DNA from 3 places in the Rossellomorea sp. NS-SX7 genome. Region 1 is predicted to be linked to each of the others. Evidence: riboswitches for the same ligand, from Rfam matches in the RefSeq annotation. Region 1 holds a riboswitch; each other region holds the start of a gene.

Region 1 (9,959 bases):
ACCTCTGGGAGGATTTTTCTGAGTACTTGAATGACTTTGATTGTCTCTTCAATATTCCAAATATAGCAGCTGAATCCTAAGACATCCGGCTTTTTTGAGAACAGATCAGTAGCAATGTTCAGGATCGGGTCCTTTATCGTATACTCCGCGAGCTCTGCTTCATAGTCGGGCTCTATATAAGCCTTTAGACAGCGAATGGCCAGATTGGTATGAATATATTTTGCATTTAACGTACTTAATACGACTTTCTTCATTAAGAATAACTCCTTCTTTAATTTCATCATTCCATCTTTTGCTGGATGATTTTTCATATAAAACCATTCTTTCATAAAATGGGTGAAACAACGTATGGAAGACTGCTCTACCCATTTTATCGGAGGGAGAGAAAAAGCTCAATATTTGTCTAAAAGTAATTCGAAATTATTGTTTGAATAGGAAGGATTTTAGAGAAATATTCCGAATTATATAAAGTGTAAACATAAGTTTTGACATAACTTTTGGTATATATTGCTTTTCTTATATTAAAAAAAGGGACTGACCCATTGTATATGTGGTCAGCCCTTTATCGGTGTAGAGGTAATGTCATCCAGCTCCGGGGCTTAGAGGCTCGAGGTCATAAGGCAATTCCACCAAAAAGGCAAAGAACGCCTTTCCGGTGGAATCGCATTAAGCTTGTCGCCTCTGGTCAAAGCCCCTCCGCTTTTGGTATCATCCAGCTGCGGCGGCTAGCCCCTCGGGGTCATAAGCTAAATGGTCCAAGAAGGCAAAGAACGCCTTCCCGGCCCATTTAGCTTATGCTTGTCGGGGCTGAACGAGCCGCCTCCGCTTTTGGTATTACCTTGTTTTCATCTCTCTTTTTGAGAGGAACTTTTGAAGTTTTGTCGATTTCAGCTCAATGATCGGCTGGGTAATGGATGTAAAAAGCTTCGTCGAAAACATCATCGTCAAAACGAGCGAAACAGCCAGCAGCAACAATAGACTTGCAGTGGGGTCGATGTAATCCTTTATCTCACTTACCCTGAACAAACGGATAATAAAGCCGTGAAGCAAGTATACGTAGAGTGTATTTCTTCCCCAATTTGTAAAGAATTGCTCTTTGCTTGGTACAAACGTATAGAAACTGAAAATCATAACGATATTCAGGGTATATACAATCGCCCTGACTCCTAAGCTGATGACATCATTCCATTCGAAATCTCCATATGGCTTTGATCCAAGCAGCCATTTGTCTGAAAACTCCGGAACGAAGTACATTCCTAAGAATACCAGTACGAACATTATCCCTGCATAAACACGAGCTTTAGTGGTTTGAAAATATTCAAAATGCTCTTTCTTCATATAGTAGCCCAATAGGAAAAAAGGAAAGAAGACAAATGTTCTCGATAAACTTAAATAAGTTGAGACCTCGTCGATAAAACCGATCAGCAGTCCGAGAGCAAATGCTGCTGACAATCCCATCACCGGCTTGAATTTAAACCATTTAATAAACACGTACAGCAGTGCATTCCAGCAGAACAAGCTGATCAGGAACCATAATGACCAGTGCGGGTTCAATGGATCAAGTTCAAAAGATGATTTGTCATATAAGAAATAATAGTAAATGGTGTAGATGAGCTGGAACACGATATAGGGCAGAATCAACTTTTTAGCGAGTTTTCCTATATAGCCTTTTTTATAGAACCCTTTTGCGAATAAACCTGCAACTAATATGAAAGCAGGCATATGGAATGTGTAAATCGTCTTGTAAAGTGAGAGGATAACGGGATCGCTCTCTATATATGACCGGATTAGGTGGCCGAAGACCACTAAAAAGATTAAAATGAATTTTGCATTATCAAAATAAGAATCACGTTGTTTCATAAATCATCACCGTCTTTTTGTCAAAAATATACGCTAATTAAATTTCTACCCTAGGATACAACGTGGGAAACCTGAATTTCACTGTTAATTATCACCAATAACATAAGGTACTATTCAAACAATATTGCAGTTAAGCCGAAAGTCGTCTTTTAACAATATAGGGGGATGTAGAAATGACTAAAAGCAGCAAGTTGGAAAATCAGTTATATAAGGAAGAATGTCATCCTGTCGATAGGGAGATTTGCTTAGCGTCACCTATGGCAATGTTTGTCATTAATAATGAAATGAAAATTTGTTATGCCAATGATCAAGCATGCAGCATATTGAAAACTGAACCTGCATCGTTGACCGGCCAACTGTTCAACAGCTTTTTTACATCTGTACCCTCACCGATCGTCGCCCATTATCAAGAGGTAATGGAGTCAGGAAAGTCTCTTGAAGACGAGACGCTTATGAATACTAAATGCGATAAAATCATCCATATAGAATTGATTCTCAAAAAATCATCCGTTTCTACTAATGCGTACCTGTACTTTAAAGATGTGACCAAATCCAAAGAAATCGAACGAAAAGATCATCTCAATGTCCATCTCCTTTCGAATATTTTCCAGAATGCATCGGAAGGAATTATCCTTTTCGACCTCGAGGGAAATATCAATGATGTTAATCAGGCGTTTTCTAAGCAAGTAGGTCTATATAAAAAGGAGATCATTAAACGTAACGTACGCTCGTTCATACCTGAGAATTCCCATTATAAAATAGATAAAATTAAAGAACTGCTTTCTAAAAACAGAAAAGCAAGAGGGGAAATCCCGATCAAAAGGGACAATGGAATTTCTATTGTAGAGTTTACCACAAGCCCATTTGTTCACCATAAGCTTCATATGGCGATCCTCAGGGATGTAACGGAAAAAAGGCAAATGGAAATTCAGGTGAAAAGAAATGAAGAACTATTCAAAGGGTTATTTGAGGAGGCGATCGATGCAATCGTCCTGTGGGACCAGGATGGTAGAGTGTTAAAAGCGAATGCCTCAGCTCTCAAGATATTTGAATGCTCTTTATCCGAACTTTTATCTAAAAGAATCAAAGACTTCGTCTATCCTCTGGAGATCCAAAAGTTCGAGCTTGTCATGGAGCAGCTGTACAAAAGCGGTGCAGTAAGGGATGAAGTCCTCTTCCTGATGCCCAATAACCAATTAAAGCATCTGGAGTTCACTTCCAAGCTTCATTCCGTGGATGGCTACAATATGACGATCTTCAGGAACGTAAGCGAGAGATACCAGATGGAAAAGGAACTGAGGGAAAGTGAAGAAAGGTTCCGGAAAATATTCGAAGGATCATTGGATGGTTTATTCCTGACGAATCATAATTATGTCGTGGTTGATGCAAATCCAGAGGCAAGCAAAATATTACATCTCGACAAAGATCATTTAATCGGGAAAGACGTGCGGGAAATATTAAGCATCAAAGCCGATGACGAGACTTATCATGATTATTTGGTGCAGTTAAAAGAAGAGGGGCAGTCAAGCTTCTTAAAAACGTTCCGTTCACATGATGACCGGCTGCAATATATCGAATTATCATCCAAATATAACTTGCTGTCCAATCTCAATTTAACGATCATCCGTGACATCACGGAGCAAATAGAGATGCAGGAACAGTTGAGAAAGTCAGATACCCTGAGTGTGGTAGGTGAGCTGGCAGCAGGCATTGCCCATGAAATACGTAATCCAATGACTGCTCTAAAAGGGTTTATTCAATTGTTGGAAAACAGTGTTGGCAAAGATCATGAAATGTACTTTAATGTCATTACATCAGAATTGCAGAGGATCGAGTCGATCATTACTGAATTCCTTGTCCTGGCAAAACCGCAGGCTGTTCAGTATCAGGAAACAAACCTCATAAAGATCATGAAAGACACCGTTGAATTGTTGAGTGCACAGGCCACCATGCATAACGTTCAGTACAATGAAGTGTATCAGGACGGACTGCCGCCCATTTACGCAGAACCCAACCAATTGAAGCAAGTGTTCATCAATATCATCAAGAATGCCATTGAAGTGATGACTCAGGGAGGGGAAATCACTATTGGCATCCATGAAATGGAAAATGACTTCATCCATATAGAAATAAGGGATCAAGGAAGCGGGATCTCAAGAGATAAGATCAAAAAGCTTGGTGAACCTTTTTATACGACGAAAGAACGTGGAACTGGACTGGGACTGATGGTAAGCTTTAATATAATAAAAGAACATAACGGTAGAATAGAAGTGGAAAGTAAAATAGGAGAAGGCACTGTTTTTCATATCTATTTACCAAAGATGTAAGGAGATGAGCGTTCATGTCTGTCTATTCGCTGTTTGTGGAAAGTCCGATTGGTGTCTTGGAGATCCAGGCTGATCACGACAAGTTGTTATCGTTGGAGTTTGCCCCTGAAGACCAAGCTGCCACAGAGACAGAGCACCCAATATTAATAGAAGCTGAGCGTCAATTGGAAGAGTACTTCAGAGGAGAGAGGAAAGAATTTAACCTCCCTCTCAAAATACAAGGAACAGAGTTTCAACAGGAAGTCTGGAAAACGTTAAGTGAAATCCCATACGGATCAACTTGCTCATACGTGGACGTAGCGGTACGTATTAACAGGCCAAAAGCAGTCAGGGCAATAGGACAAGCCAATAAAGCCAATAAGTTTCCCATCATCGTACCTTGTCATAGGGTGATAGGGAAGAACAATACATTGACCGGCTATGCCGGAAAGCAAGTAGATAAGAAAGGAATCCTGCTGAACCTTGAACAAGCGAAGTAATGTATAAAGCATTTTTCTACGGAAAAATGCTTTTTTTTATTTGTATAAAAGGTGGTGTTATTCATATATCTATTGTCATTTTTATCTATTTAGATTATTATCTAATTAGATGGTAATCTAATTAGTGAGGAGGATTAAAGTTGCAGCTGGATAAACAAGTGGCTTTTCATAAAACAATGGGTGACCCCACGCGCATAAAAATTGTGCATCTCCTGTCAGCGGACTCCCTGCATGTCGGGGCTATCGCAGGAAAACTGGGGTTGACAGCGCCTACAATTTCACATCATCTCAACAAACTGAAGGAATGCAATCTCGTATACTCCAGAAGGGAAAAGAATACGATTTACTATTTCTTAAACAAAAAAGTGCTGGCGCATCATGCAAGTGTCCTTGATCGCTTCACGAATAAAGGGGAAGGGGATCCTGAAATGCACGATAAAATACTGAAAGAGAAACAAAAAGTGTTGAATAACTTCATGGAGAAGAATGGAAGATTGAAATCCATACCTGCTCAACAAAAGAAGAAACTTTTCCTGCTTGAACACATGGTAGAAGGATTGAAGGTTGGGACAAAATACAGTGAAAAAGAAATCAATGAGTACATCAAGCAATTTCATGACGATTTTGCAACCTTAAGGAGGGAGTTCATCATCCACCAGTTCATGTTCAGGGAAAATGGTATTTATGAACTGAATCCAAAGGAAATGTGGGGATCCACTCCCTTATATAAGTGATGTTTGGATGTGAAAAACCTTCCGGTGAAGGAAGGTTTTTTTGTTAGGATTGAGAGATCACTTTTCTGATGCTTTCATCATAGGAAGGGGTAAGGATGCCTTTTTCGGTGATGATTCCTGTAATTAATTCATGCGGGGTTACATCAAACGCAGGGTTATATACAAGTGTATCCCGAGGGGGAATCCTATGACCATTTATTTCAGTCAGCTCTTCCGGGGCACGCTCTTCAATCGGGATGCTGCTGCCTGAAGGAAGGGTAATATCAAATGTAGAAGAAGGAGCTGCCACGTAAAATGGGATATCGTAATGGTTACACAAAATGGCGAGCATTGATGTCCCGATCTTGTTTGCTGTATCTCCATTTGCAGCTATCCTGTCTGCCCCTACAATCACAGCTTCTACATTTTTCTCCTTTATCGTATGTGCGGCCATACTGTCTGCTATTAGTGTTACGTTTACACCTGACTGCTGCAATTCCCAGGTTGTTAAACGTGAACCTTGAAAAACTGGTCGTGTTTCACAGGCATATACATGGAACGTTTTACCTTGTTCAGACCCTAAATGAAATGGTGCCAATGCTGTCCCGTATTTGCTGGTTGCGATTGATCCTGCATTGCAGATGGTCATGATGGTGCTTTTATCATTTAGTAATTGTAGGCCATACTCTCCGATTTTCCTGCATGTGACTTCATCTTCGGCATGAAGGTGAATGGCTGAGTGCAGAAGGATTGTTTTTGCTTCATTGACAGACTGTGCCCGTTCAATTGCATTCTGTAACGAATCCAGTGCCCATCCCAAATTTACTGCAGTGGGCCGGGAGGAAAATAAATAATCTTTATCCTCTTTGAATTTTCCCATGAATTCAGCCAGGCATCCTGTATCATATCGATTCATGGATAAAGCAAGCCCATAGGCGGCAGTAATACCGATCGCGGGCGCTCCTCTTACCTTCAATGTGACGATTGCGTCATAGAATTCCTTTAGCGAATAGAGTTGAAGATATTCAACTCTATGAGGCAGCTTTTGCTGGTTTAATAGTTCTAAATGATCATCTCGAAAAATGAATGATGTCGGAATGGTGGTTGTGTGCGTCATGATTGGCTCCTTATGTTGTATGATTTCGTATGAATTCTGTAAGTTCTTCAATTGTTGAGAACGTATGCCTTTTCAGAATCAATTCTCTTCCTAAAGAAAGACAGGTACTTTTAGCCAGTAATCTCTTATCTTTATCTGGAATGGAATCAAGATCTGCAACATGTGCAAGGCCCACGGTTCTCCTGATGAGTTCACACCCGCTGAATCCTGCACTGTCTTGAAAGGCTTTATTCAATACATAATCCAAGTATCCATTCACCTTGGTGTATGCATCTCCGCTTTCCTGCCAATGTCTCGAAAAAGTTTCTGAGAAAACGTTCCATGTAATGGTGATGTGCTGGAGGATTTCATCTTTTCCTTTACTGTCCTCCCTCGCAATTACCTGGAAGATCAGGTTTGCAATGAATTGACCGACATCGAAGCCGATCGGTCCATAAAAAGCAAATTCAGGATCAATCACCTTCGTATGATTTTCATCTGCAAAAATACTTCCAGTGTGAAGATCACCATGCAACAGGGCCTCACTCTCTGTAATAAAACTTTTCTTCAATTTCGCCACTTCAAGTTTCAGACTGAAATCATTCCACAGTTCCTTGAGAAGAGGGAGCAGTTCTTCCTCATAATCATTCGTTTCACTATTGAAGAAGGGATCGGTCAAAACAAGATCCTCTGTAATCTTACATAGTTCAGGGTTGGAAAAGGTTTTGACATATTCTTTTTTCTTAAAAGGATGCAGGGCATAGTCAGATGTATGATAAAGGGTGTTTGCCAGAAAGGTCCCGATATGCTCAGACAAAAGTGGGTAGGTGACTCCACTCATCAGTCCTGAACGTACAATCGTCAGGGAACTTAGATCTTCCATAACAGTGACAGCAAGTTTGTCATCACTGTAGTATACCTGGGGGACATGATCTTGGGCATGTGTTTGCTGCAGTTTCAACGCATTTGCTTCAATTCTGGCGCGGTCCACCGTCAATGGCCAGCTTTCGCCAACCACTTTTGCATAAGGCAAAGCCTGCTTCATGATGATTCCTTTTCTGCCTTTTTCACTTATTTGAAACACCAGGTTTAAGTTTCCATCCCCGATTTCACGGCAGGTCAATTCCGCTCCTTTTTCAAAGAAGTTCAGACTGATTGCTAAATCCAGTGCGGTTTGTTCATTTAACGATTGATAACCTGTGACAGGACTGATTGACATAATGGTTCCCCCTAAATCGATAAATTGATTTTGGAGGCTTTTCATATGGGTAATAAGAAAAGCCTCTTTCATTGATGGAAAGAGGCTTAAAGATCGGATCTTATTCGCCTCTTATCTCTCAGAAAGGTGTTCTTTCTGTTGGAATTAGCACCGTGCCTTATGGAATAATCCGGCGCATATTGCGCCCCGTTTCACAACGGTATTACGGTCGGTTGCTGGGCTTCACAGGGCCAAATCCCTCAGCCAGCTCTTGATAAGAGTGATATTTAGTTTAAATGGCTTCACGCTGTTTGATTTGAATAGTACCATTTTTTGAAACATAGAGTCAATGGATTTTTGGGAAAATTTAAAATTAATAGAATTCAGGACGCCGGTCTTGAAAAATCGGTATCTTCTTTCTTACTTCTTCCACTTCATTCAAATCGATATCAGAGACGATTAACTCTTCTTCGCGGGTTCCTTCCGCAATGATTTCCCCCCAGGGACTGATAATCAATGAATTTCCGCCAAATTCATTATTTGGATCACTGCCTGCACGATTACAAGCAATGACGAAACATTGATTTTCAATGGCTCTTGCCAATAAAAGGGTCTTCCAATGAGTAATCCTTTCTGCTGGCCATTGTGCAACCACGAACACAACTTTAGCCCCTCCGATGGCATGTTTTCTAAACCATTCCGGGAAGCGGATATCATAGCAGATCATACCGGCCATCTCAGTGTCCATCAGTGTGAATGAGCCATCTTCTTTACCGGGAAGCAGGTAATGATGTTCATCCATCAGTTTGAATAAATGGAGTTTATCATACTGTTTTATCATATTCCCTTTGTTATCAAAAACGAGAAGAGTATTGGAAATCCCTTCTTTTGTTTTCTTTGCAATTGATCCGCCGACAATATGTATGGAGTGGCGCGCGGCCAGTTCTGAAAGAAAGTCAGAAATATCTTGTGCTTCTTCATCGGCGATTTCCCCGATTCTCGTTAAATCATAACCTGTCGTCCACAATTCAGGAAATACGACGGTATCACAGCCTGCTTCCATCGCTTTCTTTACCCATTGCTGAACCCGTTTCTTATTTTCAGAAGGATTGCCAAATGTTATATCCATTTGTGCGAGCCCGATATTCGTTATCAAATTAACACCTCATTTATAAGTCTATGAAAAATATACTTTACAATCTTTACTTTACGTTATATCATTTGTGACTAGAATTTGAAAGTAAATAATTTTCAAAAAAGTGTAGAAGGTGAAGAGATGACAACCTTTAAAAAAGCAGAGCGCATAAACTCGCTGCCGCAGCAATTTTTTGCATCATTGACAGCAAACGTCCAGAAAGTACTGAAAGAAGGTCACGATGTAATAAATTTAGGGCAGGGGAATCCCGATCAGCCAACACCTCCACATATCGTAAATACGATGATGCAAGCAGTGAAATCACCAAGTAATCACAAATATTCCCCTTTCAGAGGATTGGAGTCCTTCAGGGAAGCCATATCTGTTTTTTATAAAAGGGAATATGGTGTGAATATTGATCCGGAAGAAGAAGTGGCTGTGCTGTTTGGAGGGAAAGCAGGACTGGTCGAACTGCCCCAGTGTCTGTTGAACCCCGGGGATACGGTATTGGTCCCGGATCCGGGATATCCTGATTACTTGTCGGGGGTATCTCTTGCAGAAGCGAGAATGGTAACGATGCCGTTGAAAGAAGAGAATCATTTCCTTCCGGAGTATGACACGATTCCAATGGAGGACATTGAAAAAGCGAAACTCATGTTTTTGAACTATCCCAATAATCCTACAGGAGCGGTTGCTTCCCGTTCATTTTTCGATGAAACAGTATCATTTGCAAAACAACATGACATTTGCGTCGTGCATGACTTTGCATATGGTGCAATCGGCTTCGAAGGGAAAAAGCCCGTCAGCTTTTTAGAAGCAGAAGGTGCAAAGGATACAGGGATTGAAATTTATACGCTTTCAAAAACCTATAATATGGCAGGTTGGAGAGTGGGCTTCGCAGTCGGGAACAAAAGTGTGATCGACGCCCTCAACATTCTTCAGGATCATCTGTATGTCAGCCTTTTCGGGGCTGTCCAGGAAGCCGCAGAGGCTGCTTTGCTCGGGCCTCAGAAATGCGTTGAAGAATTGGTTGATACCTATGAATCAAGAAGAAAAACATTGATAGACGGTTTACAGAAAATCGGATGGGACGTAAAAGCGCCTGCTGGCTCCTTTTTTGCTTGGCTTAAGGTTCCTGAAGGATTTTCTTC
Region 2 (9,959 bases), 2.0 Mb from region 1:
CTTTTATCTCTTCCTTGTCCTCATCGCCTTTATTCACGGCGATTACGTTGACGTAAGGTGAGTTTTTATCTTCAATTGCAATCGAATCTTTCAACGGATTAAGACCTGCATCAATCGCATAGTTTGAATTAATCAATACAGCATCGCCTTCTTCATTTTCATACAATTGAGGCAGAAGGGCCGCTTCATATTCGTAATCAAACTTCAGTTTCTTTGGATTTTCTTCAATGTCCTCAAGCGTTGCTTTCGTTTTGTCCACTCCATCTTTGAGCGTGATCAAGTCTTTTTCTTCAAGGAGGGTAAGGATACGCCCATGGTCTGCCACGGAATTACTCATCAAGATCGTCGCACCTTCAGGCAGGTCTTCTAATGAATCATATTTCTTGGAGTACACACCGATAGGTTCGATATGGATACCGCCAGCGTTTTCAAAATCATAACCGTGCTCTGCTTTTTGAGATTCCAGGTACGGGATATGCTGGAAGTAGTTGGCATCCAGGTCGCCGTTCTCCAGATCTTTGTTAGGCAAGATGTAATCTTGGTACGTTTCGATCTTCAATTCGATTCCTTTTTCTTCAAGAATCGGCTTTACTTCTTCAAGGATTTCTGCGTGCGGGATATTTGAAGCTCCCACCACCAATTCCTTCTGCTCCTCGCTTCCTCCAGTTGAACTACCGCATGCTGCCAATCCAAAAATACTTGTTGCTGCAATGACTCCTGCTACCCATTTTTTCATGTTGTTTCTCTCCTTTATCTTTTGTCTAATTTATTTGTAAAGAAATCACCAATGATTTGAATGGCGAACACTATGATCAAGATCATAATGGTTGCCGCCAGTGTCACATCTTCACGGCTTCTCTGGAAACCATCCAGGTAAGCAAGGTTCCCGAGTCCACCCGCTCCAATGACACCTGCCATCGCTGTATAACCTACAAGTGCAATGGCTGTGACCGTTATACCTGAAATTAAAGCCGGCATTGATTCCGGCAGCAGAACCTTCAGGATGATCGTACTCGTCTTTGCCCCCATTGCTTTGGCAGCTTCAATTACGCCTTTATTCACTTCCCGGAGCGCGATTTCGACCATTCTGGCGTAAAACGGTGCCGCTCCAATGATCAATGCCGGCAGAGCAGCATTTGCTCCGCGGATCGTATCCAATAAGAATTTAGTAAACGGAATCAACAGTACAATCAAAATGATGAAGGGAATAGATCTAAATACATTCACCACAGAGCTTGTTACTGTGTAAGTAAGCTTGTTTTCCCACAGATTTTCTTTGGAAGTCAAAAATAATAGGATCCCGAGAATGATACCTAATACAAATGTGATAAGAACAGACATCCCGGTCATATAGAGGGTTTCTGCCGTTGCTTCCCAAAGTTTTTCCCAATCGACATTTGGAAATAGAGTTTCCATCATCCTGCCATCACCTCCACTTTCACCAGCTGGCTTTCAGCAAACTGGAGCGCTGCCCTGAGCTCTTGCTCTGCTCCGTCCAAATGAACAAACAGTGTGCCATATGCTCCTTTTTGTGTTTGAGAAATCTGCCCTTGAAGGATATTCACTTCAAGGTCAAACCTCCTGATCAGCGATGTGATCAACGGCTGACCGGTCGATTCTCCCACAAAAGTGAACTTTAGTACTTTCCCTGTTGGATAACGGTTGCTCAACTGTTCAACCACTTCTTCTGAGTCCTGATCCTGTGATACTTCTTTTACAAAACGCTTCGTTACTTGCTGCTGAGGATTACGGAATACTTCAAGTACATCCCCCAGCTCTGCAACTTTTCCATTCTCCATGACTGCCACACGATGGCAGATTTTTTGAATGACATGCATCTCGTGAGTGATCAGAACGATCGTCAGCCCAAGGCGTTTATTGATATCGACCAATAAGTCGAGGATGGAATCAGTCGTCTGCGGATCCAGTGCAGAAGTTGCCTCGTCACAGAGAAGCACGCTTGGGTTGTTCGCCAGTGCCCTTGCAATCCCGACACGCTGCTTCTGGCCTCCACTCAGCTGTGAAGGGTACGCATCCCCTCTTCCTTCCAGTCCTACCAATGTCAGCAGCTCATTGGCTCTTCGGCTTCGTTCTTTTTTGGAAACACCTGCTATTTCCAAAGGAAACTGAATATTTTCCAGGACTGTTCTTGACCATAATAAATTGAAGTGCTGAAAGATCATCCCTATGGACTGCCTTACTTCACGTAGCTTCCTGCCTTTTATTTTTGACACAGTCTGCCCGTTTACATCGATTGCTCCTTCAGTCGGAACCTCGAGTCCGTTCAACATCCTGATCAGCGTACTTTTCCCTGCACCACTGTAGCCGATCACCCCAAAAATTTCACCTTCCTGAATGGAGAGATTTACTCCATCCACTGCTGAAATGGGCCCTGCTTTAGATTGATAAATTTTCTTCACGTCTGAGATCGTAATCATGCTGCCAATCTCCTTTCTTTTCTTTAGTAAAACGACCGTTATAATAAGAATTAAAACTTCTCTCATCGACAATGCAGGCGCCAGGCACATTAGGAAACAAAAAAAACCTTTCCGCAGATAAGCAGAAAGGCATAATCATATGACTATCCTTCCTCTTATCTTTCAAAGCATGAGCTTTGAGTGAATTGGCACCATTTCAATAAAATTGACGGTTGCCGGGCTTCATAGGGCACGTCCCTCCACCACTCTTAATAAGAGTAAGTCTTATATATTAAGTTAATGAGTGTAAAGTCTCAGAAAATTTGCTACAAAAGTGATTCTATCACCACGTAAATGGGGTGTCAATTCTTTTTTTCAGAAGATTGGAGTAATCGCTATATTTCAACAGTTTCTTTTTTCGTGGATCTTGTCAGCCACAAAACAGACTCGACGAACAGCAGAGGCCGGTAACCTCCCTTGACAGACAGTTGATCATTCTCAACCATTCGAGACAAAAGTTCTTGCCCTTTCAACACACTTATGATCATTTCTTCATTTCCATCAATGACAAATTGAGGCTCGCTTTCAGTTTCGTCTTCCATAATAGAGCATCTTGTATTTGACAGGGATATGGTGTAGCGCTGATCTTTACATTTAAATTCAAGAATGAATGGTTCTGAAGGAAATAACAGCTGCAGATGGTACTTCGAATGACATCGTTCAATTAACGTCTCTAAATAATTTTTCATAAATACCCTCCCGCGAATCTTCTTACTACTACTTAATTCTACTTATGGGTATTTTATCCTTTTTTAGTCGCTCGACATGATTTTGAACAGATCTTGAATTACTGTCGAAATAGACAGTTTTGAATATTCAGAATATAAATTCCGAGCAATTTCTATTTATTTCCCAAGAAATATGTCCTAGTTTGTAGAAAGCTTTTCCCTATTCCAGCTATTGCAGCGCGTGTGGTGCCTCGCACGAAAAACACAAAATAAAAAGACCTTTATCCAAAGGTCTCCGTTTTTTTAAACATTTCATATAGATAGGGAACAGATTGAAAGGCATAGATCCTTTCCCTCTCCTCAGAATTTTTATATAGAATCAAACAAGGCACACTTTCAATCGACTGTTCTTCTGCAAACTGTGGTAAGTAATTCAAATTGACTTTATCAAAATGAAAGGATTGCGGAAGCTTTTTCACGACTTCCATCATTTTGCCTGCTACCTGGCATGTCCCACACATCGGGGTGTAGAGATACACGGCCGTAAGCTCATGTGTGTTTATGGAATCATATAGCGCGCTTGTACTACTTACCTCATTCAACGTCAACTCATCCTTTTTTCCAGATATTCCGTGTGTACATCAATATTGGCACCAATCAGTACAGAGGCCAAGTGATATTCAGGCGCAGAGGCCACTTCTTTATACATCCGGTCGATATATAGGTGCTCTGCCTCCGGAAATTCACGCTTGAATTGTTTCCGCAGCTTCTCTCCTGCATGATCGGCATCAACCAGTATATAAACATCTCTTTGTTCCAGCGAATCAATCAGTTCGTCCATTTTTGTAATGCTGATGGTTCCATTTGTACAGATAATCTCGATCGGTTCTTTAATGATGCCTTCAACTTTTCGTTTATCCGTTGTACCTTCTACGATGATTACTTTTTCATCACCAATTTCAAACATTGTCATCACCTTATCTTTCAGAAAATAAGATTAGGATAGTATATTCAATTAATTAGAGATGATGTCCACTACTTACTTATATCTTCTCATTTTTTTTTGGAAATAGAAAGAAAAAAGACTGAAACCTATATGAAGAGTCATTGAGGTCCAAAGTTGCCTATTGCTTACTCGAGTTTAGTGAAAATAAACAAAAGGGTGCCAGTTCTGTCAGGAGAAGTCTGGCACCCTTTATCGGAAATTAACACCATCCGCCTTCATCGCAGTCAGTATAACGTGCTTCATTTCCTTCTGTGGCGGTGTAGTTCTGAAAGATCTTATTTTCTCTCGCTTCGTAATTAGGCTCCATAGATATCCCTTCTAAAGGCACAGCCATCCTGCCGATCGGCTGATTATCGAGATACAACTCCAGTTCTCCATTTTTAAGTTTTCCGGTCACACGGTCTGTGACATCGAGTTTCTTTGGTTCAAGCGTCATAGGGGTCATCCTTTCTTTAATGGCATCTACCATTAGAATGCCCCAAATGAAAAACAAAACACCTCGAGAATATACTCAAGGTGTCTTCATGTTATTAACCTTCGTTAATCATTTCTTCATATTGTTCTGCTGTCATAAGCTTGTCCACTTCTCCAGCATCAGTTGGTTCAACTACGATCATCCAAGCTTTTTCATAAGGAGACTCGTTTACAAACTCAGGGCTGTCAGCAAGTTCATCATTTACTTCAACAACCTTACCTGTAACCGGTGCATACAGCTCAGAAACAGTTTTAACTGATTCAACGCTTCCGAATGGTTCGTCAGCCGTTACTTCGTCGCCTACTTCAGGCAGTTCAACGAATACGATATCGCCAAGTTCAGATTGTGCAAATGCAGTAATTCCAATACGTACTTTTTCCCCTTCGGTTTTGACCCATTCATGTTCTTCAGAATAGCGAAGATCTTTCGGTGTACTCATTTCAAATCCCTCCAAATACTTGGTATACAACCTAATATTGACACACTCTTTTATAAAAAAGCAAGAAAACAAAGTGTTTCCTTCAAAACTTTTTATACGCTGTTACAGGACCTTCCAATTGCAGCTCATACAATATGAATTGACCCTTATTTCCAAGTGTCTTCAAACGTTTCTTCTTTGAATCCAACCGTCACCTTTGAACCATCTGTCGTGATCGGACGTTTGATCAGCATGCCGTCTGATGACAGGATCTCAAGCAGCTCTTCGTCAGAAGCATCATTCACTTTATCCTTCAATCCAAGCTCACGATACTTTTTCCCGCTCGTATTGAAAAACTTTTTCAACGGCAGCCCGCTTTTTTCATACAGACTTTTCAACTCGTCTTTGGACGGGGGATTTTCAACGATATGTATTTCATTAAAATCTGCGTTATTGTCTTCAAGCCATTTCTTTGCTTTCCGGCAAGTCCCGCATTTAGGATATGAATAAAAAGACAATGACATGTTACCACCACCTTTCGATTTTGCTGTTAGAATAAATCCTTGGATATTAAAAACTCAGGGAACTGGAAACAAGGTAATTCACCGTTCCCTGAGTTAGTGATACATCTATTAGACTAATTTCGACAACCTTCGTTATTTTCCTTCTTTTGCAGAAAGTTTATTCACAGTGATTTTCGATTGTACCAACCAATTGTTTTAGTAGTTCCACCGCATTATCTAGCTCTAGAGAATAAAAACGCTGCGTCCCTTTTTGCTCCAGGGATACGAGCTGCTGATCTCTCAGTATCTTTAAATGGTGAGAGACAGCCGGCCGGGAAAGTGTAAGGTGCTCAGTGATTTGGTTGACCGTCAACGGTTCTTTTTCGGCCAGAAGGACAATGATGTCCTGACGGTATGGATCACTTAATGCTTGAAATAAAGGAGTACAAGCACGAAATGTTTCAATGGCTTTTTGCCCCATAATTTTCTCCCTTCTATTTCATTCAGCTTTCATTATATCCGTTCTTGGACTTTGCGGACAATATTTGTAACCATTTTACGCGGCATGAATCGTATCGATCCGGCGAGCAATCTGTTTTTCACACCTGGTATGATGACCACTTTCTTTTGATCAGCCATCTGCTTATATGCTTCATCTACGACTTCCTCTACAGTCATGACTCCCGATTGGAAGAGTTTTGATTGTTGAAGTTCTGCTGCATCGCTGAACCCCGTTTTTGTAGCACCCGGACAAAGTGCCATCACCTGAATCCCGTGTTCCTTCCACTCATTCGCAAGTGCTTCTGATAACGACAGGACATACGCTTTTGTAGCATAATATACGGACATTAACGGTCCTGGCTGAAAAGCAGCGGTTGAAGCAACGTTTAAAATTTGCCCGTTTTTACGCTTCACCATCTCTTTTCCAAAATACTTGCTAAGCTCTGTCAAAGCTGTGATGTTTACTTGAATCATGTCTACTTCTTTTTCTAACTCTGTCTGTTCAAACTCTCCGAATAACCCGAACCCGGCATTGTTTATAAGAATATCAACTTGAATTCCTTTTGCTGCAACATGTTCGTATATCATCCGGGATGCCCCCGCCTCTGCTAAATCAGCCTTGATCACATGTGCTTTGATGTTGTATTTTCCTTCTAATTCAGTTGCAAGAGAAAGAAGCTTATCCTCACTTCTCGCTACAAGCACCACATGATGGCCGTCTTGTGCAAATTTATGACTGAAGTGCAGCCCGATTCCGCTTGATGCTCCAGTGATCAGTACTGTTTTCTTGTTCATATATATTTACCACCTTTATTTTGTTATGTTTAAACACTTAAACGTTTAAGTGTTTAAACATATAGTAATTGTTGTTGGGGGATAAGTCAAGAGAACAGGTATTATGAATGGAAAGGAGTTTGCACATCAAGTGTCATTGGGGATTGAAGGTTGGTTGATTGGATTGAGAGGCTGGTTGACGGAATTAAATGAGTAGTTGATGGAATTAATTGAAATTGTGACGGAATTATATTGAGTTGTGATGGAATTAATTGAATAACTGACGGAATTAAATTCATGTGTAACGAAATTAATTGTATATCTGACAGAATTAATACATTCCCGCTAAAATCAAAACCCAAAACATAAAAACAGACCCCCGCCAAGCGGAGGCCCATCCCTTCATCATCATGATTCATTTATCAAACTACATACTTCTCAGCATCAATCAGCTTCTCAGAAGCTTCACGCTTAACAGCAATCACATTGATCGGTGTATGGCGTGTGAATTTACGAAGTGCTGAAAGCATCATGCGCAATGTGTCGCCCTGTTCTGTCGCCACAAGTGTTTCTTTGGCATGAGCTTCAATTTCATTGAACGCTTCCTGACAGAAGATTTGCGTGTAAAGAAGTTTTTGTTTCGCTTTTTCAGCTCCACTCTTCTCAAGCGCTTTTTCTGTACGAAGGACGACGGATTCCATTGCGTATGCATTCGAAACGATATCTGCAATGTTCACAAGGATTTCCTGCTCTTTTTCAAGTGCCTTGCCGAACTTCTGAGCAGCCAAACCAGCTAGCATCAAGCCGATTTTCTTTGCGTTTTTCACAAGATATTTTTCCTGCGCCAATGGCTCGTCGCCAACTTCTTCTGGCATAAGCATCATCAGTTCTTCCTGAAGCGCCTGTGCTTTTTGAAGTAGCGGCAGTTCACCTTTCATTGCTTTACGAAGGTATGTCCCTGGTACAAGAAGACGGTTGATTTCATTCGTTCCTTCGAAGATACGGTTGATACGGGAGTCGCGGTACATTCTTTCAATCTCATATTCCTGCATGAATCCGTAACCGCCGTGAAGCTGAACGCCTTCGTCGACCACATAGTCCAGTACTTCCGTTGCGAAGAATTTATTCAATGAACACTCGATTGCATATTCAGCGATCGACTTAGCAACTTCCGTTCCGTTCTTGACTTCTTCATCCGTAAGTTTGCTCATACGGTCTTCGAATAAGCCTACAGTACGGTATACGGAGCTTTCAGCTGCATACAATTTCGCTGCCATCGTTGCTAATTTTTCCTTCGTCAAGTTGAAAGAAGAGATCGATGTCTTGAACTGCTGACGCTGATTTGTATATCCAACCGTTACTTCAAATGCACGCTTACTTGCACCGACAGCACCTACACCAAGCTTGTAACGGCCGATATTCAAGATGTTGAAGGCGATGATGTGACCTTTTCCTGCCTGGCCAAGAAGGTTTTCAGCAGGAATTTCAGCATCTTCCAGAATTAAAGTACGTGTGGAAGAACTCTTGATTCCCATTTTCTTTTCTTCAGGACCTGTAGATACGCCTGGATAATCTTTTTCAACGATGAATGCCGAGAAATGCTCGCCGTCGATTTTCGCATAAACGACGAATACATCAGCGAAGGCAGAGTTTGTGATCCATTGCTTTTCACCATTTAAAATATAGTGTGTACCCGCTTCGTTCAGTTTCGCAGTCGTCTTCGCACCCAGTGCATCAGATCCTGAACCTGGCTCTGTCAAAGCATAAGCCGCAAGTTTTTCACCTGATGCCAACGCTGGAAGGTACTTTTGCTTTTGGTCTTCATTACCGAAAAGAACGATCGGAAGAGAACCGATTCCGACATGGGCACCGTGGGAGATGGAGAAACCGCCTGCACGGGACATTTTTTCAGCAATTAGTGCCGAGCTCACTTTATCAAGTCCAAGTCCGCCGTACTCTTCAGGAACATCCGCCCCAAGGAGACCAAGTTCACCTGCTTCTTTCAATAATCGTACGGAATGGTCGAACTCGTGGTTCTCAAGGTTGTCGATGACTGGAACCACTTCATTCAGAACATAATCCTCTGTTGTTTTTGCGATCATTTTTTGCTCATCAGAGTACTCTTCCGGTGTGAATACTTGTTCAAAGCTCACATCTTCAATTAAAAAGCTTCCACCCTTAATCAATTTGTCTGTTTGATTTGCCATATTTGACATCCCCTTAACGTTTTTTATAATTGAGAAACTTTAAAACGTAGACCGTTCCTTTCCGCTACAGGCACAAGATTCCGCGGGGAGGAAGTCGAGCCTCCTCGTCGCTGCGCTCCTGCGGGAGGAAATGCGCAGGCGGCTCGTTCAGCCCCGACAAGCATAAGATGAATGGACCGGGAAGGCGTTCTTTGCCTTCATGGACCATTTAGCTTATGACCTCGAGGGGCTAGCCGCCGGAGCTGGACAAGTCTCGACCTTTCCTCTATATCCCGTCGGAGTCAAGTGCCTTCCGCTCCAATCCACTCTCGTTTTCAATGTGGAATTTAAAAGTATCTATTCTAATCTTCTTTATTGAAATGTACACAATCAATTATCATTTCAATTATGGCTATGATTTACCCAATCAGTTCAAACACCCCGGCTGCTCCCATTCCGCCACCGATACACATTGTGACGATGCCGAATTGCTGGTTGCGGCGTTTCATTTCGTGTACGAGTGACAGGGTCAGCTTCGCTCCTGTACAGCCTAGCGGATGACCAAGTGCGATGGCTCCTCCGTTTACGTTCACTTTGTCCTCGTCCAGACCAAGCTGGCGGATGACCTGGATGGACTGCGAAGCAAACGCTTCGTTCAGTTCGAACAATCCGATATCAGACAGCTCTAGGCCTGCCATTTTGAGTGCGCGTGGAATTGCTTCAACTGGGCCGATCCCCATGATTTCAGGCGGTACTCCAGCTACCGCAAAGCTTCTGAATTTCGCCATCGGCTGCAAGCCAAGTCCATCTGCCTTTTCCCTGTCCATGACCATCACGGCCGCTGCACCATCACTTGTTTGAGACGAGTTTCCAGCTGTGACAGACCCTTTGACATTGAAGGCCGGACGCAATTTACCAAGAACTTGTGAACTTGTTTCGGCACGGACCCCT
Region 3 (9,959 bases), 400 kb from region 1:
TGAACTAAGCTGGATTCTAGCCTGTTTTACACCAAAAGGACTGATGAATCGCGCACATGCATATAAGTCCATTGTCGAGGAAAATGCTCACACAGGGAGAGAATCAGATACTGGTGTGAATATGGGGGTATTTACGTATCCGATATTAATGTCTGCGGATATCCTGCTTTTCCAAACTGACCTTGTTCCAGTCGGGAAGGATCAAATACAGCATGTTGAAATCGCAAGGGATATCGCTGAGAATTTCAATCATACCTATGGTGATACATTCACTCTGCCCCAACATGTGATCGAGAAAGAAACCGCTGTTCTCCCGGGTCTGGACGGTCGAAAAATGAGTAAAAGCTATAACAATACCATTCCATTATTCGAGGAACCGAAAAAACTGCAAAAACTGATCAATAAGATCAAGACGGATTCCACGCCGCCTGAGGCACCGAAAAATCCGGATGATTCCATCATTTTCACATTATATAAAGAGTTTGCTGCAGAAGATCAAATAAATGAAATGAGGTCGCGTTTCACATCTGGAATCTCATGGGGCCAAGCGAAGAAAGAACTGTTTGACGTGATGAATGCACGCTTGGAAGAGCCGCGGCAAAAGTATAATGAATTAATGGAAACACCTGAAAAACTTAATGAAATTCTACAAGCAGGTGCGGAAAAAGCAAGACAGAAAGCCAGGCCGTTTTTGGAAGAAGTAAAAATAAAAATCGGCTTGCAATAACCTTCAGATGAATTGATGTATTTTTTAAAGTATTCATAATTTTCATTGACATTTAATAAAGTATGTTGTAAGTTATGAAGAAGTTATTTTAGCAAAGTGAATGTTGATTTCCATAAAACCAAATAGATTCTTATCCAGAGAGGTAGAGGGACTGGCCCTGTGACACCTCAGCAACCAGCTATGGCATGGTGCTAATTCCAGCAAGTTGAATTCAACTTGGACGATAAGAGGGAGAATGAACGACTGAAACCTTCTTATATTGATAAGAAGGTTTTTTGTTTTTATATCCCTTTTCGTTAAATAAGAAAAGGAGTGAAAAATATGAAAAAACACATCGATACCATTCTCGTTCAATCAGGAAATCGTACGGACGCAGGGACAGGAGCTGTAAGTCCCTCCATTCACTTGTCAACGGCATATGAGCACAAGGGGATCGGTCAATCATCAGGATTTGATTATTCCCGGACTGGAAATCCCACCAGGTCCATTCTGGAAGATACACTCGCCCTTTTGGAGGAAGGCAATAGAGCTTTTGCCTTCAGCTCGGGAATGGCAGCCATTCAGGCTGTGCTGAGCCTATTCTCATCTGGAGATGAATTAATTGTCTCCCAGGACTTATATGGGGGAAGCTATCGTTTATTCCTACAGTATCAAAGTCAATATGGTATCAGGTTTCATTTCGTGGATACTCATGAAGAAAGCCGTGTTGTCGAGAAGATAAACGAAAAGACCAGAGCGATATTCATCGAGACTCCAACCAATCCATTAATGAATGAAACCAATATTTCCACCGTTTCCTCCATCGCAAAAGAAAACGGGTTATTGCTGATTGTGGATAACACATTTTACACGCCAATCCTGCAAAAGCCAATTACAGAAGGTGCCGATATCGTCGTTCACAGTGCTACAAAATATTTAGGCGGTCACAATGACGTGCTTGCGGGTGCGGTCATCGTCAGAAATGAAGAATTGGGAGAGAAGCTATTTACCATTCAGAATTCAATCGGTGCCGTACTTTCACCATTTGACTGTTGGCTGTTACTCCGCGGCATGAAAACCCTTAGCTTGCGAATGGCCAGGCATGAAAAAAATGCGATTGAAATTGCAGAGTATTTGACTCATCACGATTGCGTGACTGATGTCCTATATACCGGCAGAGGCGGAATGCTGTCTTTTCGGATCTCAAAGGAAGAATGGGTAGGGCCTTTCCTTGAGAAATTAGAGGTGATTACGTTCGCTGAAAGTCTTGGCGGGGTTGAAAGCTTCATTACGTATCCTGCAACCCAGACCCATGCTGATATTCCTGAAGGTGAAAGGGTTACACTCGGTATATGTAACCGACTCTTGAGGTTTTCAGTCGGGATTGAGAATGTGGAGGATATCATTTCAGATTTGGAGAACGTGTTCAATCAATTAAGAGGAGAGGTGCTTATACATGAGTGAAAAAACGTACTCAGTGCAAACTTCCCTGCTTCATTCTCACGGATACGATGCCCATACTGGAGCGGTTTCTACACCACTGTACCACGCAACCACTTTTCATCAGAATGATTTTGACCGATTTGGGACGTATGATTACAGCCGGTCTGGAAATCCGACCAGGGAAGCGTTGGAAGATACAATTGCAGAACTCGAAGGTGGTATTAAAGGGTTTGCTTTTTCATCTGGCATGGCAGCCATTTCAACCAGTTTCCTCATGCTTTCCCAGGGGGACCATGTCCTCATTTCGGAGGAAGTATATGGGGGCACCTATCGATTGATCACAGAGGTATTGAATCGATTTGGTATACAGTATTCTTTTGTTGACATGCGGGATCTTCATGAGGTGGCCCGCTCGATCAGACACAATACAAAAGTGGTTTATATCGAAACTCCTTCGAATCCCTTACTTAACATCACCGATATTGAAGGGGTCGTAAAATTGGCAAAAGCCAATGACTGTCTGACCTTTCTGGATAATACGTTCATGACCCCTCTGCTGCAAACGCCTTTATCACTTGGTGTGGATGTGGTTTTGCACAGTGCAACTAAATTTTTGGCAGGTCACAGTGATGTACTTGCCGGACTCGCTGTGACCGGAAACGAAAAAATAGCCCAGAGACTTTCTTTCCTACAAAATTCATTTGGTGCTGTTTTGGGACCGCAAGACAGCTGGCTCTTATTGAGAGGTCTTAAAACATTACATGTCCGCCTGAAGCAGTCATCCGAAAGCGCCTATAAGATTGCCCGTTTTTTAGAATCGAAAGAGGAAGTGGAGGAAGTGTATTACCCGGGACTGAGCTATCATAAAGGCCAAGAAATCCATGTCCGGCAGTCAAAAGGACCTGGAGCTGTTCTATCTTTTCGCTTAAAAGGTGAAGAAGAAGTCAGGAAATTGACTAAACAATTAGATATTCCGGTATTTGCAGTAAGCTTGGGTGCAGTTGAATCCATCCTTTCATACCCGGCAAAAATGTCGCATGCATCCATGCCGGAAAAGGAAAGAGAAAGACGGGGAATCACAAATGGTCTGCTGAGGTTATCAGTCGGATTGGAGAACGCAGATGAACTGATACAGGACCTTGACCAGGCTTTTCATTCTCTTAAAGAAGCACCTATTAAAAAAGTCATCAATTTTTAATAAAGAAGGAGGGATCGAGTGAAACCGCTGATACAATCTTTGAAAGATAGAATTTTAATAGCAGATGGAGCAATGGGGACTCTCCTGTATTCATACGGAGTGGATCGTTGTTTTGAGGAGTTGAACCTTTCACACCCCAAGGAAGTCTTGAAGGTCCACAGAGATTATATCGAAGCAGGAGCAGATATCATCCAGACCAATACGTATGGAGCAAATTATGAAAAACTTTCACGTTACGGACTGGAGGATTCTGTTAAAGAAATCAATACAGCAGCGGCCAGACTTGCCAAAAAGGCTGCAGGGGATCACACCTATGTTGCAGGGACCATTGGTGGCATCAGAGCGATCAAGCAAAATATTCCCCTGGAGGAAATTAAAAGAAGCTTCAGGGAACAACTTTACTGTTTGCTTCTTGAAGGTGTCGATGGAATCCTTCTTGAAACGTATTACGACTTTGAGGAATTGACGACAGTCCTTAAAATTGCAAAGCGGGAAACCGATCTTCCCGTCATTGCACAGGTATCGCTGCATGAAACGGGAGTCCTTCAGAATGGCATGAATGTTAAAGATGCACTTCATCAGCTGGAAATGCTCGGTGCAGATGTTGTCGGCATCAATTGCAGGATGGGACCGTACCATATGGTTTCTTCTTTGGAGGAAGTCCCGATTCCCAAGGGAGCTTTTCTATCCGTTTATCCTAATGCCAGTCTGCCGAACTATGAAGAAGGAAGATTCTATTATTCTGCCGAACCTGAGTATTTCGGGGATATCAGCAACGAACTGCGTGAACAAGGGGCGAGGATCATAGGCGGGTGCTGCGGAACGACTCCTGAGCACATCCGGGCTGTGTCAAAGAAATTAAAAAGCAGGGTGCCTGTGACGGAAAAAATAGTGAAGACCAAAAAATCAGTACAACTATCATCTCAGCCTTTAAAAGAAAAGCTCCTGCATCATAAAGTGAAAGAGAAGAAGACGGTGATTGTCGAGCTGGATCCTCCGAAGCACCTTGATACAGATTTGTTCTTCAAGGGTGCTCAAGCTTTAAAGGAAGAGGGGATTGATGCATTGACCCTTGCAGATAATCCGTTGGCATCTCCGAGAGTGAGTAATGACGCCATCGGGACAATGATAAAGGAAAGATACGACCTCACGCCATTGGTTCATATTACATGCCGTGACCGTAATCTGATCGGTCTTCAATCTCATTTAATGGGCCTGCACACACTGGGGATCCACAATATTTTAGCGATTACAGGCGACCCCGCCAAGATTGGGGACTTTCCGGGGGCAGCTTCCGTATACGATCTATCAAGTCTGGAACTGATCGAATTGATCAAACAAAATAATGAAGGAATATCATTTTCAGGCAAGTCACTCAGGCAAAAGACACAATTCTCAGTCGGTGCTGCTTTCAATCCGAATTTCAGACACTTGGATGCGTCTGTGAAACGCCTTGAGAGAAAAATAACTGCAGGAGCCGATTATTTTATTTCTCAGCCGGTATTTGGAGTGGAAGAACTATTCCAAGTCTATGAAGCTACCAAACATTTGGACACCCCGATTTTCATCGGGATCATGCCTTTATTGAGTTCGAGGAATGCAGAATTCCTTCACCATGAAGTTCCCGGAATCAAGGTTCCTGAAGAAACAAGAAAGAGAATGAAGGATGCAGGTACAGACCCTGTTCATACAAGGGCAGTCGGAATGGAAATTGCAAAGGAACTATTGGACACCGCACTTAGGTTGTTTAACGGTATCTATCTGATTACCCCATTTGTCCGTTATGATATGAGCATAGAATTGCTTCAGCATATGAAAGGAAAAGCCGGGACAGAAAAGGAGGTTCCTTATGGCCAGCGCATTATTTAAAAGACAGCTTAGAAAGAAAATATTAGTACTGGACGGGGCTATGGGAACGATGCTGCAGGAAGCTAGTTTATCTCCGGAAGATTTCGGTGGTGAGGAACTTGATGGGTGTAACGAACATCTTGTCCTCACTGTTCCGGAAGTCATTTACAATATCCACAGTGAATATCTGCGGGCCGGAGCGGATGTGATTGAAACGAACACATTCGGAGGTACTCCCGTTGTACTGGATGAGTATGATTTAGGCTTTAAAGCCTACGAAATAAATAAAACAGCCGCTGAAATTGCAAGAAAAGCGGCAAATTCCTTCTCGACTGATGAATGGCCAAGATTCGTAGCAGGCTCTATGGGGCCTACGACTAAGACGTTATCGGTAACAGGGGGGATCAGTTTCGATGAATTAGCAGAAAACTACCGCATACAGGCGAAAGGACTTCTGGATGGTGGAGTCGATGTTCTTTTACTCGAAACAAGTCAGGATGCGTTGAATGTGAAAGCAGCCAACCTGGGTATCCGGGCAGCCTGTGAAGAGAGTGGAAGGGAAGTCCCCATTCTTTTATCCGGAACCATTGAACCCATGGGTACCACATTGGCAGGCCAAAATATAGAAGCTTTTTATTTGTCGCTTGAACATCTGAATCCTCTGGTGGTTGGGTTGAACTGTGCGACTGGACCAGAATTTATGAGGGACCATCTTAGGTCTCTTTCAAATTTAGCGACGACTTATGTTAGCTGTTATCCAAATGCAGGACTGCCTGATGAGGAAGGGAATTATAATGAAACTCCGGAATCGCTCAGCTTAAAAATGCGGGGATTTCTTGAGAAAGGGTGGCTGAACCTAATAGGGGGATGCTGCGGGACCACTCCTGAGCATATACGTGCTTTATCTCACTTGGCAAAAGAATTTCAGCCAAGGATACCGAACGAATCACATGCTCATGCCGTATCAGGAATCGAACCATTTTTATATGAGGACAAGGACAACCGCCCCATCCTGGTGGGTGAACGGACGAATGTGATTGGATCAAGGAAATTCAAGCGATTGATAGCCGAGAATAAAATCGAAGAAGCTTCAGAAATCGCAAGGGCACAGGTGAAAAACGGAGCCCAGGTCATCGACATTTGTGTGGCCGATCCGGACCGGGATGAAGTGGAAGATATGAATACCTTTATCCAGGAAGTCGTGAAAAAGGTGAAGGTTCCCCTGGTCATCGATTCTACCGATGAAGAGGTTCTGGAAACGGCTTTGAAATACTCACAAGGTAAAGTGATCATCAACTCCATCAACCTGGAGGACGGGGAAGAACGATTTGAAAAAATTTCTCCGCTCATAAAGAAGTACGGAGCTGCAGTGGTAGTAGGCACCATTGATGAAAAGGGAATGGGAGTGACGGCAGAGCGAAAGGTCGAGATCGCTCTAAGATCCCATGAACTGTTGACGGGGAAATACGGACTCGCTTCACAGGATATCATCTTCGATTCTCTTGTATTTCCTGTAGGGACAGGGGATGCACAATATATAGGATCGGCGAATGCCACCGTTGAAGGAATCAAGAAAATTAAAGAGCTGCTCCCTGATTGTCCGCACATACTCGGGATAAGCAACGTCTCTTTCGGTCTGCCCCCGGTCGGCAGGGAAGTGCTAAATGCCGTATATTTATATCATTGTACGAAAGCAGGGCTGGATTACGCGATTGTGAACACAGAGAAACTCGAACGGTTCGCTTCCATTCCGGCGGAAGAGGTGGAACAGGCAGAAAAGCTCTTGTTTGAAACAACGGATGCGACTCTTGCAGCTTTCACTGAATTTTATCGTGGAAAGAAAAAAGAAGTGAAAATACCCGTCAATACGATGACACTCCAAGAACGACTTGCTCACTATATTGTCGAAGGGACAAAAGAAGGATTGATTCCTGACCTTGAACTGGCTCTAAAACAATATAGTGCACCGCTGGATATCATCAATGGTCCTTTAATGGATGGAATGAGTGAAGTGGGACGCTTATTCAATGATAATCAGCTTATCGTGGCAGAAGTACTCCAAAGTGCCGAAGTCATGAAAGCATCTGTCGCCTTTTTGGAGCCGCATATGGAACAGAATGAAGCATCATCTTCTTCTAAAGGAAAAGTGATCCTTGCGACAGTAAAGGGCGATGTTCATGATATAGGTAAGAATCTGGTGGACATCATCCTTAGCAATAACGGGTATGAAGTGAAAGACTTGGGCATTAAAGTCACGCCGCAAGAATTAATTGAAGTGATTAGAAAAGAAAAGCCTGATATTGTCGGACTATCAGGACTGTTGGTGAAATCCGCACAGCAGATGGTCGTAACAGCACAAGATTTGAGGCAATCAAACATCTCGGTGCCAATCATCGTAGGAGGCGCGGCACTGACAAGGAAATTCACCACTAACAAAATAGCGAAAGAATATGAAGGACTTGTTCTCTATGCAAAAGACGCCATGGATGGATTAAGCATCATCAATGGGGTTCAAGATGAAGGGACGAGAAAGAAGTGGGAAGAAGAAAGCAGACAGAAGATTCTCGAAGGCAGTAACAGTGTTGAAAAAGAATCTGTAAATCAATCGTCGGTTGCAGTCAAGGTCCGTTCAACGGTATCAAAAGATGTACAGGTACATGTTCCACCTGATCTAAGGCCCCATACCATTAAAGATTTTTCGTTGAATCAAATTCATCCTTATATTAATCAGCAGATGCTTCTTGGTCATCATCTCGGAATCAAAGGGAAGATTACAAGGCTTCTGGAAGAAGAAGATGAACGGACACTCAGGATCAAGGAAATTACGGATGATTTATTTGATAAAGCAAAAAATGAGGGTCTTATTCATGCTTCAGCTCTTTATCAATTTTTCCCTGCTCAGGCAGAAGGGGATGATGTCATCATTTATGACCCTGATGACGTCACGAAAGAAATTGAGCGATTTCATTTTCCGCGGCAAAATCGAAACCAGCATCTGTGTTTAGCGGATTATCTTCGTTCGGTAGATAGCGGTGAGATGGATTATGTCGGTTTCTTTGCGGTTACAGCCGGCCGCAGGATCAGAGAATGGGCTGCGGTATTGAAGGAGGAAGGGAAATACCTGGAAAGCCATGCGATTCAGGCACTGGCACTGGAGACAGCTGAAGGACTTGCGGAAAGAGTTCATGAAATGATGAGAAGCAGATGGGGCTTTCCCGATCCGGTTGATTTTACGATGCAGGACCGTTTTCGAACAAACTATCAAGGTCAGCGCTTTTCATTTGGCTACCCTGCCTGCCCGGACCTTGATGACCAGCAGAAACTCTTCAGGCTTCTAAAACCTGAACGGATCGGCATCGAATTGACGGATGGATGTATGATGGAGCCGGAAGCATCTGTTACGGCGATGGTATTTGCCCATCCTGAAGCCCGTTACTTTAATGTGCTTTAGTGGAGGCGCTTTTCACAGTCTTCCTATATGATGATAGAAAACTGTTATACCAGATAACATACTGAAAAAATTCGAAAGCACCCTGTCAATGACAGGGTGCTTACTCTTTTTTCTCTTTATGTGTTTTTACTTTTTCTAAATTAAGATTATCGAGTTTTCTCGTAATGATTTCTTGTTTGAGCATGTTTATGAACAAGGGGTCCAATTGCAGCTTTACACTATTGTCATATGCAGCAAGCAAGTGGTAATCGGATAGACGGTTCATAAATCCAGCTCCTTTCTCAGGTCCCTTTATATCATGCTTTTTTTCTTGGGTGAAGAAGGACATGTTGGAAAGTCAAGTTCGATAAGTTCCAGGATCTTTTCTTCCGAAAAACCGGTTATCATGGAGATATTCGATATACTCGGCGTCATGTCCATGTTTATGCAGAATTCTCGCGCACTCTTTACCGATAGGACTTCTATCATTGATCTCGATAGTTTTCTTTCCATCCTCATCAACTCCCCAATTAAATGGCCATCGGCTAAAAAAGCCATACTTTTAATACTATCTTAAAATTTCATCTGGCTCTTAATTGTGAGATCTCCCGGAAGAGTATCCATACTGTAACAGACAATTCGTTAAATCGACATAAAATTCAAAAAAAAGTTCCTTTCTTACATTATATACCCTAATAGGTGTAGAAGCGAGAAAAAATAACGAAAATCAAATGAAATTTTTAATGAATATACATTAAAATGAATTCTTTTACATTTTTGAAAATTGAATGGATAATTTTTATAGAATACGAACCTTTATAATGGATAATGGTACAATAGAAGTAGTGAAAAGGGAGTGGATTTGAAGAAGCTGGTGCTGTTTTGGAAGGGGTACTTACCTCATGAATGATAAACTCGCCCGCTTTAAACGTGGCTCTCCCCAATTGCAGCGTCTATAGGCAATTACTAGAAGAAGCAGTTTTATAGATTTGGTTTTCTGAAAAATCAGAAATATAAAGGTGGATTTGGGAATAAAGTAATGAAGTACTATATTCTCATAAGCGCAGTGAAAAACAACAAGGAAAGCTCTTTTTGCGGGGATTTTATAACCCATCATTTGTAGAGGTGAAAGGGGGATCATGCATGGCAGAGTGGTTAAAGAAGAGGGATTTTTCAATTGGGGATCAGGGGATAGACCGTGTTGAAACAATTACTATCGGCGGAGTATCCCAGACAATCTTAATACAAGGGGAAAGCATTGATAGTCCAATATTATTATTCATCCATGGAGGACCATCAATGCCGCTCCCAGGTGTGTCAAGCAGGGGGCAGGA

What was found. A riboswitch is a leader RNA that binds a small molecule or an ion and turns the genes downstream of it on or off. The one in region 1 is predicted to bind S-adenosylmethionine.
Region 2: another riboswitch for S-adenosylmethionine. It lies ahead of ACUXV2_RS16100 (methionine ABC transporter ATP-binding protein); the one in region 1 lies ahead of mtnK (S-methyl-5-thioribose kinase).
Region 3: another riboswitch for S-adenosylmethionine. It lies ahead of ACUXV2_RS07830 (methionine biosynthesis PLP-dependent protein); the one in region 1 lies ahead of mtnK (S-methyl-5-thioribose kinase).

Annotation. Positions count from the first base shown of each region.
Region 1 covers NZ_CM128249.1:1,208,317-1,218,275, forward strand. The annotation lists gene ACUXV2_RS05880 (B12-binding domain-containing radical SAM protein) at 1-254, opposite strand, end outside; gene ACUXV2_RS05885 (acyltransferase family protein) at 835-1,860, opposite strand; gene ACUXV2_RS05890 (PAS domain S-box protein) at 2,034-4,187, shown strand; gene ACUXV2_RS05895 (methylated-DNA--[protein]-cysteine S-methyltransferase) at 4,202-4,666, shown strand; gene ACUXV2_RS05900 (DUF2087 domain-containing protein) at 4,807-5,400, shown strand; gene mtnA (S-methyl-5-thioribose-1-phosphate isomerase) at 5,444-6,496, opposite strand; gene mtnK (S-methyl-5-thioribose kinase) at 6,507-7,694, opposite strand; SAM riboswitch class I at 7,803-7,954, opposite strand; gene ACUXV2_RS05915 (carbon-nitrogen family hydrolase) at 8,047-8,829, opposite strand; gene ACUXV2_RS05920 (aminotransferase class I/II-fold pyridoxal phosphate-dependent enzyme) at 8,950-9,959, shown strand, end outside.
Region 2 covers NZ_CM128249.1:3,214,153-3,224,111, forward strand. The annotation lists gene ACUXV2_RS16090 (MetQ/NlpA family ABC transporter substrate-binding protein) at 1-736, opposite strand, end outside; gene ACUXV2_RS16095 (methionine ABC transporter permease) at 751-1,419, opposite strand; gene ACUXV2_RS16100 (methionine ABC transporter ATP-binding protein) at 1,416-2,438, opposite strand; SAM riboswitch class I at 2,591-2,696, opposite strand; gene ACUXV2_RS16105 (SCP2 sterol-binding domain-containing protein) at 2,813-3,166, opposite strand; gene ACUXV2_RS16110 (thioredoxin family protein) at 3,427-3,747, opposite strand; gene ACUXV2_RS16115 (toprim domain-containing protein) at 3,750-4,112, opposite strand; gene ACUXV2_RS16120 (YusG family protein) at 4,351-4,587, opposite strand; gene gcvH (glycine cleavage system protein GcvH) at 4,682-5,065, opposite strand; gene ACUXV2_RS16130 (arsenate reductase family protein) at 5,212-5,568, opposite strand; gene ACUXV2_RS16135 (ArsR/SmtB family transcription factor) at 5,726-6,028, opposite strand; gene ACUXV2_RS16140 (SDR family NAD(P)-dependent oxidoreductase) at 6,061-6,843, opposite strand; gene ACUXV2_RS16145 (acyl-CoA dehydrogenase family protein) at 7,245-9,029, opposite strand; gene ACUXV2_RS16150 (acetyl-CoA C-acetyltransferase) at 9,428-9,959, opposite strand, start outside.
Region 3 covers NZ_CM128249.1:1,609,376-1,619,334, forward strand. The annotation lists gene ACUXV2_RS07825 (tryptophan--tRNA ligase) at 1-727, shown strand, start outside; SAM riboswitch class I at 855-957, shown strand; gene ACUXV2_RS07830 (methionine biosynthesis PLP-dependent protein) at 1,049-2,170, shown strand; gene metC (cystathionine beta-lyase) at 2,163-3,347, shown strand; gene ACUXV2_RS07840 (bifunctional homocysteine S-methyltransferase/methylenetetrahydrofolate reductase) at 3,366-5,216, shown strand; gene metH (methionine synthase) at 5,197-8,646, shown strand; gene sda (sporulation histidine kinase inhibitor Sda) at 8,747-8,911, opposite strand; gene ACUXV2_RS07855 (hypothetical protein) at 8,938-9,138, opposite strand; gene ACUXV2_RS07860 (alpha/beta fold hydrolase) at 9,769-9,959, shown strand, end outside.